Regions from separate parts of the Stenotrophomonas sp. 116085_Sma genome, predicted to be linked through region 1. Evidence: predicted binding sites of a transcription regulator. Region 1 holds the regulator's gene; the other holds the start of a gene.
What was found. Region 1 encodes FliA, which starts transcription of late flagellar genes. Its sites were predicted from a motif close to TAAAGTTTNNCNNNCNNNGGCCGATAA; they were not measured.
Positions count from the first base shown of each region.

Region 2: ACZK0Z_RS16500 (methyl-accepting chemotaxis protein) is a predicted target of FliA. The motif match lies at 4,461-4,487, and genes of this name have one in related genera.

Region 1 covers NZ_CM151057.1:2,661,302-2,669,188, forward strand. The annotation lists gene flhF (flagellar biosynthesis GTPase FlhF) at 1-876, shown strand, start outside; gene ACZK0Z_RS12530 (MinD/ParA family ATP-binding protein) at 863-1,750, shown strand; gene ACZK0Z_RS12535 (RNA polymerase sigma factor FliA) at 1,747-2,490, shown strand; gene cheY (chemotaxis response regulator CheY) at 2,548-2,940, shown strand; gene ACZK0Z_RS12545 (protein phosphatase CheZ) at 2,940-3,545, shown strand; gene ACZK0Z_RS12550 (chemotaxis protein CheA) at 3,548-5,365, shown strand; gene ACZK0Z_RS12555 (flagellar motor protein) at 5,467-6,207, shown strand; gene motD (flagellar motor protein MotD) at 6,209-7,225, shown strand; gene ACZK0Z_RS12565 (ParA family protein) at 7,230-7,887, shown strand, end outside.
Region 2 covers NZ_CM151057.1:3,513,210-3,521,096, reverse strand. The annotation lists gene ACZK0Z_RS16515 (argonaute/piwi family protein) at 219-1,667, opposite strand; gene ACZK0Z_RS16510 (SIR2 family protein) at 1,667-3,532, opposite strand; gene ACZK0Z_RS16505 (barstar family protein) at 3,944-4,336, opposite strand; gene ACZK0Z_RS16500 (methyl-accepting chemotaxis protein) at 4,519-6,741, shown strand; gene ACZK0Z_RS16495 (glycine zipper 2TM domain-containing protein) at 6,907-7,275, shown strand; gene ACZK0Z_RS16490 (hypothetical protein) at 7,427-7,887, shown strand, end outside.

The DNA.
Region 1 (7,887 bases):
GTGGCCGGCATGCGCCAGGTGATCGAGCGCGAGATGAACCGCTTCACCGACGAGCGCCTGCGCGGCTGCCCGGTGCGCGCCACCGCGCTGGACCTTATGGACGAGTACGGATTCGACGCCGGGCTGGCCCGCGACGTGGCCATGCAGATCCCGCTGGAGACCGAAGCCCACCGTGGACGCGGCCTGATGCTGGGGCTGATCTCGCGCAAGCTGCCGATCGCCCCGGTCGACCCGCTGGAAGAAGGCGGCGTGATCGCGCTGGTCGGCCCGACCGGCGCCGGCAAGACCACCACCATCGCCAAGCTGGCCTCGCGCTTCGCCGAGAAGCACGCCCCGCGTGACGTCGCCCTGGTGACCACCGACACCACCCGCATCGGCGCCCGCGAGCAGCTGTACGGCTACGGCCGCCAGCTCGGCATCGCGGTGCACGAGGCCAACAGCGGCACCGACCTGGACCAGCTGCTGGAACGCCTGAAGGACTACAAGCTGGTGCTGATCGACACCGCCGGGCTGGGCCCGCGCGACCGCGCACTGGCCGCCCAGCTGCAGTGGCTGCGCGCCGCCCGCCAGGTCCGCACCCTGCTGGTGCTGCCGGCCAACACCAGCTTCGGCGACATGGACGAGGTGGTCCGCCGCTTCGGCGCCGCCAACCTGCAAGGCCTGGTGCTGAGCAAGCTGGACGAGACCGGCCGCTTCGGCAACGCCCTGTCGGTGGCCGTGGACCATGCCCTGCCGATCACCTGGGTGACCGATGGCCAGGACGTTCCGGACGACCTGCACCGGGCCAGTGCAGCCAATCTTGTACTTCGCCTTGAAGATTTGCGCCGAGCGGCCGATATGCCCTGCAACCCGGAGTTGAACCATGCCGTCGCGTGAGTACGCCAAGCTGACCAAGACCTTCCCGCTGTCGGCCACCCGCAGCGAGCCGCTCGGCCCTGTGCGCACCCTTGCCGTCACTGGCGGCAAGGGCGGCGTGGGCAAGACCAATGTCTCGGCCAACCTGGCCGTGGCACTGGCCGGCATGGGCAAGCGCACGCTGCTGCTGGACGCCGACCTTGGCCTGGCCAACATCGACGTGATCCTGGGGCTGAACCCCACCTTCACGCTGGCCGACCTGGTCGCCGGCCGCTGCTCGCTGGACGATGTGATCGTCGAAGGCCCGAACGGCGTGCTGGTGGTCCCGGCCGCGTCCGGCCGCCGGCACATGGCCGAGCTGGCCCCGGCCGAGCACGTCGGCCTGGTCAACGTGTTCTCCGAACTGGAACGCGAACTGGACATCATGGTGGTCGACACCGCCGCCGGCATCACCGACGGCGTGCTGACCTTCTGCCAGGCCGCACAGGACACCGTGGTGGTGGTCTGCGATGAACCCGCGTCGATCACCGACGCCTACGCGCTGATCAAGGTGCTGTCGCGCGAACGCGGCGTGGACCGCATCCAGGTGGTGGCCAACATGGTGCGCGACCCCAACGAGGGCCGCGTGCTGTACGAGAAGCTGACCCGCGTCTGCGAGAAGTTCCTCGCCGATGTCTCGCTGAACTACCTGGGCTGCGTGCCGCAGGATGACTGGCTGCGCCTGTCGGTGCAGCGCCAGCAGCCGGTGGTGAAAGCCTATCCGTCCAGCCCGGCAGCACTGGCGATCACCGAGATCGCGCGTCGCACCGCACGCTGGCAGGCGCCAACCGAACCGCGTGGCGGCGTCGAGTTCTTCCTCGAGCGCATTCTCAAGCAGCGCGGGGTGGCCGCATGAAAGGTGCAGCCCAGTACCGGGAGGTCCAGCGCTCGGCGGCCAACGAGGTCATCGCCCAGCACTCGGACCTGGTGCGGCGCATAGCCCACCACCTGGCCGCGCGGCTGCCGGCCAGCGTTGAAGTGGACGACCTGATCCAGGCCGGCATGATGGGCCTGATCGAAGCCTCGCGCAGCTACGACGCCGACCAGGGCGCCTCGTTCGAGACCTATGCCTCGATCCGCATCCGCGGTTCGATGATCGACGAGATCCGCCGTGGCGACTGGGTGCCGCGCTCGGTGCACCGCCGTGCCCGCGATGCCGCCGCCACCATCCGCCGCCTGGAACAGAGCAGCGGCCGCGCCGCCAGCGCCACCGAAGTGGCCGCCGCGATGGAGATGCCGCTGCCCGAATACCTGCGGTTGATGGAAGACGCCGCACGCGGCCAGGTACTGAGCCTGGAATCGCGCATCGAGGACCAGGGCGAGCTGGACACCGTCGCCCAGGGCGGCCCGACCCCGCAGCAGGTGCTGGAGCGCGGCGAATTCGGCCGCGAGCTGGGCAAGGCCATCGGCCACCTGCCCGAGCGCGAACAGCTGGTGCTCTCGCTCTATTACGAGCAGGAACTGAACCTGAAGGAGATCGGCGCGGTGCTCGGCGTGAGCGAGTCGCGGGTCTGCCAGATCCACGGCCAGGCGGTGCTGCGCCTGCGTGGCCGGCTCAAGATTTTCGAGGCGGCGGACGCCGGCCTGGAAGAATGAACATGCCCGAGGCGGCTGCCCCCGGCCGCCCGGAATGAACAACAAAGGAACTCTGCTTTGAACAAGAACATGCGCATCCTGATCGTCGACGACTTCTCGACCATGCGTCGAATCGTCAAGAACCTGCTGGGCGATCTGGGCTTCACCAACACCGCCGAAGCCGAGGACGGGCATGCCGCGCTGTCGCTGCTGCAGAGCCAGCCGTTCGATTTCGTGGTCACCGACTGGAACATGCCGGTGATGACCGGCATCGAGCTGCTGAAGGCGATCCGCGCCGATGCCAAGCTGAAGACCCTGCCGGTGCTGATGGTCACCGCCGAGGCCAAGCGCGAGCAGATCATCGAAGCCGCCCAGAACGGCGTGAACGGCTACATCATCAAGCCGTTCACCGCGCAGACGCTGGAAGAGAAGCTCGGCAAGATCTTCGAACGCCTGGCGGCCAGCGCCTGATGGATACCACGGTCGACAAGAACGCCCTCGCCCTGCGCCTGCAGGAAGCCCTGGACGCACTGGAGTCCGGTGACGAAGCCGCCTGGCGGCAACGCATCGACGGACTGGTCGCGCTGCGTACGCAGCCGATGATGAGCGGCCTCTCGCGGCTGGCCCGCGAGCTGGGACAGGCACTGGGTGAACTGCCGACCGTGCCCAGCGAGGCCGGCGAGCTGGACGACGCCTGCGCACGCCTTGACCACGTGGTGGCGATGACCGAACAGGCCACGCACCGCACCCTGGACCTGGCCGAGGAATGCCGCAGCCTGACCGAACAGCTGCGCGCCGAAGGCCTGCAGCCGGGCCAGGACGCGCAGCTCGAGCGCATCCGCCACAACCTGACCGAGATCGCCCTGACCCAGAGCTACCAGGACCTGACCGGGCAGATCATCCGTCGCGTGGTCGGCATCGTCCGCCGCGTGCACGAGGGCTTTGGCGCACTCGGCCTGCCGCCGGAACAGCATCGCACCGATCCGGAACTGGCCGGGCCGGCACTGAAGGGACTGGACCGCCACGCGGTCTCGCAGAACGACGCCGACGACCTGTTGTCGGATCTGGGGCTGTAAGCATGAGCGCGGTATCCGACGACATCACTGCCGATTTCATCATCGAGGCCCAGGAAATCCTGGATCGCCTGGGCGAACAGCTGGTGTCGCTGGAGCAGGCACCGCAGGACACCGAGCAACTCAACGCGGTGTTCCGCGGCTACCACACGCTCAAGGGCGGCGCCGGCTTCCTTGGCGTCACCGCAATGGTCGAGCTGTGCCACGCCGCTGAAGAAGCACTTGGCATCGCGCGTGCCGGGCAGGCGGTACTGCAGGCCCACCACTTCGACGCCGCCCAGCAATCGCTGGACTACCTGCAGTCGATGCTGGACGCCGTGTCCTCCGGTACGGAGCCGGGCTATGCGCCGCCGGACCTGATCGCGCAGTTCGACATGAACGGTGGCACTGCCGCACCGGTCGCTGCGGCCGCGCCTGCGGCAGGTGGCAGCGATCTGATCACCGACGACGAATTCGAGGCCCTGCTCGACCAGCTGCACGGCGGCAACGCGCCGACCGCAGTCGCGCCGGCGAAGAAGGCCGACGACGGCCTGATCAGCGAAGACGAGTTCGAAGCCCTGCTGGACCAGCTGCACGGTGGCGCTGCGCCAGGCGCCAAGCCTGCTGCCGCCGTCGCGGCGGCACCCGCCGCAGCACCGCGCCCGGCACCCGCAGCCAAGCCGGCAGCCAAGCCGATGGCCGAGGCCGAGCACACCGTGCGCGTGGACACCAAGCGCCTGGATGCGATCGTCAACCTGATCGGCGAACTGGTGCTGTCACGCAACCGCCTGAAGACCCTGCGTGCACGCCTGCGCGACGAGGAGCTGGACCGCGCCGTATCGACGCTGGACATCGCCACTGCCCGCCTGCAGTCGGCGGTGATGCGTACCCGCATGCAGCCGGTTGGCAAGGTGTTCTCGCGCTTCCCCAAGGTCGCCCGCGACGTCGCCCGCTCGCTGAAGAAGGAAGTGGACCTCGAGCTGGTCGGCGCCGAGACCGAGCTCGACCGCAACCTGGTCGAAGCGCTGGCCGACCCGCTGGTGCACCTGGTCCGCAACGCCATCGACCATGGTGTGGAAATGCCCGAGCTGCGTGAAGCGCAGGGCAAGCCACGGATGGGCCATGTGCGCCTGTCGGCGCAACAGGAAGGCGACTACGTCAGCATCGAGGTGCAGGACGATGGTGCCGGCATCGACCCGGAAAAGCTGCGTGCCAAGGCGCGCGAAAAGGGCCTGATCGATCCGGAAGCCGCCGCTCGCCTGAGCAGCGAGGAATGCCTGCACCTGGTGTTCCTGCCCGGCTTCTCGACCAAGCAGCAGGTCACCGACATTTCCGGCCGTGGCGTCGGCATGGACGTGGTGCAGTCGCGCATCCGCGAACTGAGCGGCCAGATCCAGATCCAGTCGGAACTGGGGCGTGGCAGCCGCTTCCTGATCCGCGTGCCGCTCACCCTGGCGATCCTGCCAACCCTGCTGGTGCAGGCCGGCGAGGACGTCTACGCGCTACCGCTGGCGCGCGTGATGGAAGTGCTGCACGCACCGCGCACGTCGCTGGGCTGGTTCGATGGCCGCGCCGTGCTCGACCGCCGCTCGCACACCCTGCCGCTGGTCGACCTGCGCCAGTGGCTGGATGTGACGCCCGCCGCGTCGACCCTGCTGACCATCGTGGTGCTGCAGGCCGGTGAAGCGCGCTTCGGACTGGTCGTGGACCAGGTGCGCGGGCGCGAGGAAGTGGTCATCAAGCCACTGCCGAAAGCCCTGCGCGGCCTGCGCGGTTATGCCGGTGCAACCTTGATCGGCGATGGTCGCATGGCACTGATCCTGGACGTGGACGGCATCCGCTGAACACCGCCGGGCGTGGCCCGGCGACCCGAAAACTGTGACTACCGTCTGTACGCGTTCTCCCGGTGTCTCAAGTCCCATTCATACAAGCCGATACCGGAACCATGGATAGACTCAGCCTCATTGGACTCTTTCTCGCCCTGGCCTCGCTGGTCGGTGGCAGCATCCTCAAGGGCGCCGGCCTGGCGTCGCTGTGGTCGCCTGCGGCGTTCGTGATCGTCATCGTCGGCACCGTTGCCGCGATCCTGCTGCACACCTCGCCGGCGGTGTTCAAGCATGCGTTCAAGATCGTGCGCTGGGTCGTGCGCCCGCCGCACAGCGATCGTCGCGAACTGATCCAGCAGATCGTCGAGTGGAGCAACATCGCCCGTCGCCAGGGCCTGCTGGGCCTGGAATCGCAGGTGGAAGCGCAGCAGGATCCGTTCCTGCGCAAGGGCCTGCAGTTGCTGGTGGACGGCGTCGAGCCTGAATCGATGCGGCACATGCTGGAAATCGAACTGGGCAGCCAGGAACACCAGGACCAGGCCGGTGCCAAGGTATTCGAGGCGATGGGCATCTACGCGCCCACGCTGGGCATCATCGGCGCCGTGCTCGGCCTGATCGCGGTGATGAAGAACCTGGCCGACCCGAGCAAGCTGGGCCACGGCATCGCTGCCGCGTTCACCGCCACCATCTACGGCATCGCCTCGGCCAACCTGCTGTTCCTGCCGATCGCGGCCAAGCTCAAGAGTGTGATCTCGCACAACACGCGCGACCGCGAAATGGTCATCGAAGGCCTGATCTCGATCGCCCAGGGCGAGAACCCGCGCAACATCGAAACCAACCTCTCCGGCTTCCTGCACTGACATGGCCCGCCGCAAGCACCACGAAGAGCACGCCAACCATGAAGCATGGGCGATCCCCTATGCCGACCTGATGACGCTGCTGCTCGCCTTCTTCGTGGTCATGTACGCGATCTCTTCGGTCAACGAGGGCAAGTACCGGATCATGGCCGACGCGCTCACCGATGCCTTTGGTGGTGCGCCGCGCACGATCAACCCGGTGCAGGTCGGCAACAAGCAGGTGCAGGGCGGCGGCTGGGACAGCCCGTCGGTGATCAAGTCCGGCACCAAGATCGGCCCCTCCGCGCCGGCGCCGTCGCACGACCCGACCCTGCTGCCGTCGATGGCCTCGCAGATGCGCATGCCGGTCTCGGTGCACAACCAGGAACAGATCGCCCGTGCCGAGCGCCAGCTCAACAGCATCGCCGACCGCCTCACCGCCGCGCTGGCGCCGCTGATCGACCGCGGCATGATCAGCGTGCGCCGCACCGAGCTGTGGATCGAAGTGGAGATCAACAGCGACATCCTGTTCCCCACCGGCTCGGCCGCGCTGGACATGCATGCACGGCAGACGCTGGCCAGCCTGGCCGAGGTGCTGCGTGACGTGCCCAACAGCGTGCGCGTGGAAGGCCATACCGACAACGTGCCGATCGCCACCGCCACCTTCCCCTCCAACTGGGAGCTGTCGGCCGGACGCGCGGCCAGCGTCGTGCACCTGTTCGCCGACCAGGGCGTGCAGCCGTCGCGGCTGGCGATGGTCGGCTATGGCCAGTTCCGTCCGCGCGAAGAGAACGACAGCGCACAGGGGCGCAACCGCAACCGCCGGGTGATGGTCATCATCCTGGCCGACACCTCGCATGCGGTGGATCCACTTGGCCAGCGCCTCAATGCGGCCACCGGCGCCGCCGACAACAGCACCACCGAACAAGCCGCCGCAACTCCGGCTAACGCCCCCACGTCCCCCATCGCACCGGTGAAGTTGCCGCCGGTGCCGGCTGGCAGCCGTGTCGGCGCCGCCGTTCCCCCGGCAATGAAGGAGTAAACCGATGCGCATCTGGGCAGTCGCCAACCAGAAGGGCGGAGTCGGCAAGACCACCACCACCCTCGCCCTCGGCCGTGGCCTGGCCGCGCTTGGCCATCGCGTATTGCTGATCGACCTCGATCCGCATGCCTCGCTCAGCCGCGCCTTCGGCGTGCCGGTGGATCCGCCGCCGGCCGGCGTACTGGAACTGTTCGGCGCCCCGCCGGCAGATCTTTCCAGCCTGTGCCATGCCAGCAGCATCCACGGTCTGGACTATGTCTGCGCGCAGTCGGCGCTGGCCACGCTGGAGCGCCGCAGCGCCAACCAGCCCGGCCTCGGCCTGGCCCTGCAGAACGCGCTGGCGCGCCACCAGGGCCAGCACGACTACATCCTGCTGGACTGTGCCCCCACCCTCGGCCTGTTGATGATCAATGCGCTGGCCGCTGCGGACCGCCTGATCATTCCCACCCAGGCCGAGCCGCTGGCCCTGCACGGCCTGGATGGCATGGTCCGCACCGGCGAGATGGTCGAGCGCTCGCGCCGCCGCCCCCTGCCGATCTCGATCCTGCCGACCCTGTTCGACCGCCGCACCCGCGCCGGCAACGAATCGCTGCGCACCATGCAGGATCGTCACGGCACCCGCGTGTGGGAAGACGCGATTCCGATCGATACCCGCATCAGCA
Region 2 (7,887 bases), 850 kb from region 1:
TCGTCGTCCATGACGACATGTCTCTGCGTTTTAAAGAGACATGCCTGGTCGATTGATTGGTCAGCGCCAATGATTGCGAGCGCGGCGCGGCGCGGCGCAGTGATTAAGGCTTGGGTGAACCATCTGGCCGTCGACGAAAGTCCGACACCCATTAAATGAAGGCATTGGGCGTAGTTCGAACATTACGTTGAACGTGTTCTCCTTGCATTGGGAAGCTGCTACATGAATAGACGGTATGGATAGCTGTTTCCGGGAAGGTCCTTAACATTGGAAATGGTCCTGGCGAGCTTCTGGGAGTAGCGGATGCTGACGGGCACTGGGTCGTAGAGTGCGTCGTTGTTCCAGTCCATCTTGGTCAGCGCCAGCGTTTCGTGGGCGATCGTTTCCAGCGGTCCGCTGCCCGCGTGACGGGTCAGTAGAAGTGGACGGGGGATGCTCTTCCCGCCTTGGTAGTAGTCTGATTTGCTTGAAACGTCTGAAACATTGCCTGCAGCCCAAAGAAGAGCGGACGTGCCCGACCGGGGGACGAAGGTGCCGCGGGGGACTGGGTATCTCGCTGGCTGGGTGCGCGCGGTCCCACCAGAGGATTTGACCAGCCATACTCCCCGCCAAGTCGGTCTGGAGCTGATCTCGATGCATTCCACCTCGGGGACGGCGGTCAAGGCGTCGCGAGCACCAAGAACCTCCTCTTCTTTGAAGGCATTGCTCTTGTGAATGACCATTCGCCGGGGAAGAATGCCTCCATTGCGCTGTTGGTAGATCGATAGACTGCGGGCAATAACTGCTCGCATGTCTTCTCGTGACAAGAACGGATTCCTTCGTGCTTCGCGCACGTCCTTGACCGGATCCTTTGCCTCGAACGCCACGAACTGCATGCCGCCCCCGTCCATGTCGAACACCTGCGAGCAGCAGGTGACAAAGTGGGTTTCGTCGTTGACCTTCTTCAGCGCGTATGCCAAACCAATGTAGGCAGTATCCGCGGGCACTCCCGCCAGAGGGGCGAGCTTCCAAGGAATGCCGCCGGCTTTGACATAGAGTGCGATCGACAGCCTCCAGGCCAGCTGAGCCTTGTTGGAGAAGCTGAAGGTCCGGTCGTTGACCACTTGGGTTGGGATGCCGTGCTTTGCTCCCAATGCCTTGAGGACATCGTGCGCGTCGAACCCGTCCCCGGACGTGTGAGGAAGCCACGCTTCTGGGAGATGGACTAGAACCACGTCAAACTGTTCGTGTCTTGTGCTTAGTTGCGAGAGAGCTGCGTCGAAGGCGGCCACCAGGCGATGCTGAAGCGGGCCAGATCCTGGAAGATCGTTGATGGAGTCGGGCCAGCGGATGTGGTTGGCCTTGTCCGAGGAAGCCAAGTCCACGCCGAAGACGCTGGCGAAACCAGGAAAATCTGGGGCGTAGCCACTTCTATCGCTAGCCCCATGTCGCTCTTTCAGCGATGCCATAAGTGCGCCGCGAGTCCAGAACGCACTTGCTGGGCCCACTGTGGCGATACGAACGGTGGGCGTGAACTGGCTGAATGTCTGGGACGAGAAGGGGCCGTAGTGCGCCAGCCCGCGAAGGGGGTGGACGTCTCGCCCCCCGGAGTGCTCAGGAGAAAAGGCCAGCTCCGGTTCCGAAAGCAAGGACAGCGGCGGTAGCTGCGAGCGAGAAACATCTACCATCACTGCCTCCGGTCAAAGTATTTGTCGTGATGTCCAGGACGACTGAAGCCGGTGAGCGGTGAAATGCGAAAGGCTGCATCGACTCCCTCTTGATCTTCTATTCCGAACGCGTGAAAGGTGGCGCCGTGTGGGGACGTGAGCAAGCTTGCCCACGCGTCGATGATGTTGGCCCAAGCACCGTTGTACTTGGTCGCCCAGCGCTCTCGTCTCCAGTCAGCGGTCGGATCTGGCTTGCGCTGCGTCGACCAGCCCAGCGGGTCGCCTTGGGCCGTGTCAGAAGGAGCCAGCCGCTCATCTTGCGGTGCTTCTACGGCAGTGTAGGGGTCAAACCCGCACCACCAGCGTCCCTCAATCTCTTCCAGCCGAACCGAGATGGCTTCGTTGTAGTTGCGACCGAACTTATTCCCCGTGAGCTCGCTTCCATAGGCCGCCTTGAGCTTGGATAGTTGGCTTTCGCGACGATGTCGCTGCTCGTCTGTTTCGTTGACCCTTGCGCTGGCAACCATAAGCGAGTGCCCGGAACGCTTAAGTCTCGGAATTAACGGTCGTCGCCGAGCCAATGCGCGAAGGAGAGCATCGTAGATGAGGCCTAGCGCCCAGCTGTCTTGGACGGGGTCCAGCGTCCAATGCCCGTTTAGCACTGGTTTCAGACTGTGCAATGAAGCGAGGATTTCTGCATCTTTGCCGAAGGCTGCGAGCTCATTCCCAACCATTGCCACCGCCGACCGGCACTTCGTGGCCTTGAGCATTTCCCGCACCTCAACGATGGAGGATGGGCGACCCAAGGCTACTCTTCTTGCCGTTATGGGGAGACTTTCTAACAGCAATGCGGAGAGGCGCAGCACGGGGAACTTCCGTGCTTCCGCCGCGCGCACCGGGATGGGAGCTGCGAGCTGGGTCGGCTGGAACGACAGGACATGGTCCAGCAGCGGGCTTGGAAGGCTGATTTGGTTGAGCAGATCGCCGGCCAACTCGTCGAACGTCGCGGACTCGATGATGAAGACGCTGACTCCCGCAGACACAGCCTTCTGCAAAAAATCATTCACAGCCGGCAGGAGCTTGGAGCGGGAAGACGCACACCAGTAGAGGCCGCTTGGGAAGGGGTTCTCGTAGGCCAGGACCGACTCAAGCGCCTCCATCACGGAGGAATCGCGTCCGCTGTAGCCGACTACGACCAGACCGAACCGCTTGCAGGCTTCAACCATAGCCCGGCGCAGATTATGGTCTTGGGAAGCCAGCTCGCTCGTGGTGTTCTTCAGGGATGTTGAACGGTAGTCGCCATGAAGCTTGGCGATGAGGGGCCAGTCAGACTCATCCAGGCAGCGCGTAGCCAGGTGTGCAGAGTCTAGAGTCGCCACCGTAGGCTTGCTCGCGGCTCCTGGTGGCATTAGGGATGCCGCCAGCAGGCTGGATTCTTCAATGAGAGGATCAAAGTTGGTCGTGAAGACGCAGGGAGCCTTTGAGGCGCTTATCAGACCGGCCAGCATGCGATGCCCAAAACAGGGGTTGCCCTTGCTGATGGCGTCAGCGATGTATTGGCGACGATGGGTCTCTTGCGGATAAATCGCCTCGAACGCGGCCGCATACTCGGTCGGATCGTTAGGGGGCGGAAGGAGAGGGGTGCGAGAGAAGAACTCGTCAATGCGCTGAACCCACAGTGGATCACTCGGATCAACGTTTCGGCGAGGGAACCGGGTCTCTTGGCAATAGAGCCTGGCTTTGAAGTCCAGGATCATGTCATAGCCGGTCGGGATGCCGGAGGCCGCAGAAGCGCCGGCACCGAGAAGCCACGCGTGAAGCTCGGGTCGGAGGGCAAAAGTTGTAGCGAACTTAGATGCAGAAATAACCTGGATGGATTTCGTCATCAGGCAGCTGTTGAGTGACCAGGTGAATGGGACAACTCAATCCTACTACCCCTCGTGTCTCATCTCCTCAGACTCCGAGATTGGAATCGATTCCAATCAACAAAAATGGGTCGGGCTTGCTGCAGGGGGCTTGTTGCGACGGTGTTGCGTTTTAAGCGCTGTTCGGCCGCCAATGGGCCGGAGTCATTGCTGCAGAAGGGCTTGCTTGCATATGATTCCGATGAATCCATCGTGCTTCATCAGCGGGGTGTGTTCGGCGGACTTGTCTTTGGACATGGCACTCGTGGATCAGGGCATCCGGTCGCGCCGGAGGGCGGCGACGGCGGAGCAGGTACAGGGCCGTCCATGGTAACTGCTGGGGCTGGGGGACGCCGCTGCCGATGATGAGCAAAGTACGTGCGGGGCACGCAATCAGGCCGGGATGAGCGTGATCTGCCGGTGGCTGGCGAATATCTCCATGACGATCTCGAAGTAGGTCTGGCCATCGCCCCGTTGCAGGGCCTGCAGCTGGTGGGTGATGGCCTGCGCGTTGAAGTGACCCGGCCCGTCGAGTTTTGCCTGCAGCCAGCGGCGGGTGGCATCGACGCCCAGAGCCGCGCGGCTATGTGCGATGTCGCGCCAGACGAGGGTGACCTGATCGTGGCCAGCCAACGCGCCATAACCGCCATGCAACAGGTCGTCCAGCGCATCCAGGTTCGGCCCGAGCTGCCAGTCCTCGCTTGCCATGAACACGCGGTTGAGTTCGGCATGGAGGCTGCCGATGTCGTGGATCGCACTGCCTTCAATCTGCAGGGTAAGGGGCATGAAAGGATTCCTAGTGTGGAAAATCAAAGATAATCTTTTCGAATATGAATGCGGGTTGAGATACATTTTTCACGATTTTCCTCGCAGTTGAAGATATTCACGAAGGTATATGCGGAAAAGCTCTTAAAGATTCTCCCGGTCGCGCCGCCACCGATCGTACGGCCATGATCAAGGGAATTGAGATGCTCGCCTTACGCAACCTCCGAGTGGGATCCCGGCTGGGTGCCGGGTTTGGTCTGCTGCTGCTGTTCATCGTGGCCATCGTTGGCCTCGTGCTGTACGGGAATCACCTGAAGTCCGCCCAGTTCGAGAAGGTGGTGGACGTCAACATGGTGAAGATGCGGCTGTTGAACGACATGCTGGATACCAACAACGCGGTGCTGATGCATCGCCGGCTGATGGTGATCAAGCGCGGCGAGGATTTCGACAAGGATTATCAGAAGGCGCAGGAGCTGTCGCAGACCTACGATGGTATCTGGGCCAGGTACATCAAGATTCCACGTGATGCCACCGGCGATACCCTGGTGGCGAAGATCGAGGCGGCGCGCAAGGCTACCGACGCTTCCACCCAGCATCTGCATGAGCGCATGAGGGCCGGCGATTTCGACGGCGCGGCCAAGGAACTGCTGGCCGAACATGGCCTGGCGACGGCCTGGAATGAAGCCATCTCGACCCTGCTGCGGCATCAGGAGGCGCTGACAGCGCGCAGCCGCGAGGAGTACCGCGCGACCGAATCCTGGACCGGCACGTTGTCGATCGTGTTCGGGGTGCTGAGCCTGATACTGGGTTCACTGGCGGCGTGGGCCATCACCCGCAGCCTGACCCGTCCGCTGGCAGGGGCGGTGAAGCTGGCCGACGGTATTGCCGGTGGCCGCCTGGACAGCAGCATCGACGCCTCCGGCAACGACGAGGTGACCCAGCTGCTCCGATCAATGCAGCGCATGCAGGCACAGTTGCAGGCGGTGATGGCGGCGCAGGGCGAGCTGGCCCGCCAGCACGATGCGGGTAGCCTCAGCTACCGCATGGATGAGAGCGCTTTCCCCGGCGACTACGGGCGCATGGTGCACGAGACCAATGCGCTGGTCGGCTCGCACGTGCAGGTGCAGAGCCGGCTGATCGAAGTGATGAAGCACTACGCCCGTGGCGACCTGTCGGTGGACATGGATCCGTTGCCGGGCGAGAAGGCGGCGATCACCCAGGCCATGGACGAGACCAAGACCAGCCTGTCGGCGATCAACAGCGAGATCCGCCGGCTGGCGACGGCCGCGGCGGCGGGCGATTTCAGCCTGCGCGGCGATGAAGATCGCTTCGCCTATGATTTCCGCGACATGGTGGCCGGGCTCAATCGCCTGATGCAGACCACCGACGAGAACCTGGTGCAGGTGTCGACGCTGCTGCAGGCGATCTCGCGCGGTGACCTCACCGTGCGCATGCAGGGCGACTTCCACGGCGTGTTCGCCCGCATGCGTGATGACTGCAATGCCACCGTCGATCAGCTCAAGCAGATTGTCGGCCGTATCCAGTCCAGCGCGTCCAGCATCAACCTGGCGGCAGGCGAGATCGCCTCGGGCAACACCGATCTGTCGCGGCGCACCGAGCAGCAAGCGGCGAACCTGGAAGAGACGGCGGCGTCAATGGAGGAACTGACCTCCACCGTGAAGCAGAACGCAGAGCACGCACGCCAGGCCAACCAGCTCGCCATCGGTGCGCACGGTGTCGCGTCGCAGGGCGGCGAGGTGGTCGGCCAGGTGGTGACCACCATGTCGGCCATCGAAGCCTCCTCGAAGAAGATCGCCGAGATCATTTCGGTCATTGATGGCATCGCATTCCAGACCAACATTCTGGCGCTTAACGCTGCAGTGGAAGCCGCTCGTGCCGGCGAGCAGGGCAGGGGCTTTGCGGTGGTGGCCAGTGAGGTGCGCACACTGGCGCAGCGCTCGGCCGGCGCGGCCAAGGAGATCAAGGGCCTGATCGAGGATTCGGTCGGCAAGGTCGCCGATGGATCGGCGCTGGTCCGCCAGGCCGGCACCACGATGGGCGAGATCGTGGCGTCGGTGCAGCGCGTCACAGACATCATGGCCGATATCTCAGCCGCATCGCAGGAGCAGAGCTCGGGCATCGAACAGGTCAACCAGGCCGTGGTGCAGATGGACGAGACCACCCAGCAGAATGCCGCGCTGGTGGAAGAGGCCAGCGCCGCAGCGCGTTCCATGGAAGAGCAGGCCAACCTTCTGACCGAAGCGGTGTCGGTGTTCCGCACCGGGGCAGCCGTGGCAGCCGTATCGGTCCCGCGCGCGCTTGCGGCGGTAGCGGCCTCGGTCACGCCGGTGAGACGCCCGGCGGTGCTGTCACCGCGCATCGAGCCGACGTTGGCTGCCAATGCGGGTGGTTGGGAAGAGTTCTAGCAACAGCGCATGCCGGTAGGGAGACGGCGCCCATCGCGATGGCTGATCGCGATGGGCGCAACTTTCTTCCTGAACGCGCGATGGCCGATGAGGCGGCGGACACGCGTATTTCACTTCAGGTTGCCAGCCCCGGGAGGAGACTTGCGCCATACCGGACCTCAGGAGATGGCCATGAAGACCTCGACCCGACTGCTTGTGCTGGGCACCCTGCTGGCAGCAACGTCCGTTGCCGGCGCGCAGACCTACGGGCCGCGCGACGAAGGACGCAAGTTCAACGATGGCAGCCGAGTGGTCTGCAAGAACGTGGAAGTGCAGCGCAACTCGCGCGATCCCAACCGTATCGCCGGTACCGCCACCGGCGCGGTGATTGGTGGTCTGCTGGGCAACCAGGTGGGCGGTGGCAATGGCAAGAAGCTGGCCACCGTGGCCGGTGCCGTAGCTGGCGGCGCGGCCGGCCGCCAGATCCAGGGCAACAGCCAGCAGAAGAACGGCGACCGCGTGGTCGAACGCCGCTGCGAACGCGTCTACCGCTGATCGGTTACAGCCAGACCTCGTTTCCCCTTCCACACCGCAGTACGTATTCCCCGAACGCCGGCCCCGTGCCGGCGTTCGGCGTTGAGCGGCCCCGTATCGCGGAGCGCAGCCCGGTGTCTATACTGCGCGGACTTCAACGGATGAACGCCCAGTGAACGAATCACCCCTGGCTGAGTCGCGCGCGCCGGCTGTCGAGGTCGATCCAGCACCGGAAGCTGCAGCGCGCTTCGGCCGACTGCGTGAGCGTACCGACGAGCTCGAACTGTTCATCTCTGGCCTGCTGGCGTTCGCACTGTTGGCGGTACCAGGCTACCTGTTCGATGCGTGGGCACGCAGCAGCCTGCACACGGAAGGCATGTACTTCCAGGTGCTGTGGTTTGGTTTCAGCATCAGCGTGGGCATGTGTTACGTGCTGGCGGTAGCGCTGATCGCGCACCTGACCGTGCGCGGCTACTGGATAGGCCTGATCGGGCTGAAATCGCACTTCCCCAAGGGCATCGACTGGGAACGGCTGCCGCAGATGGGCCCGGTATCCCGCGCCTTCCTCAAGGCCCGCGACGGCGGCCTGGACGGCAGCATCGAACGCGCTGATCGTTTGGCCACCATGCTCTT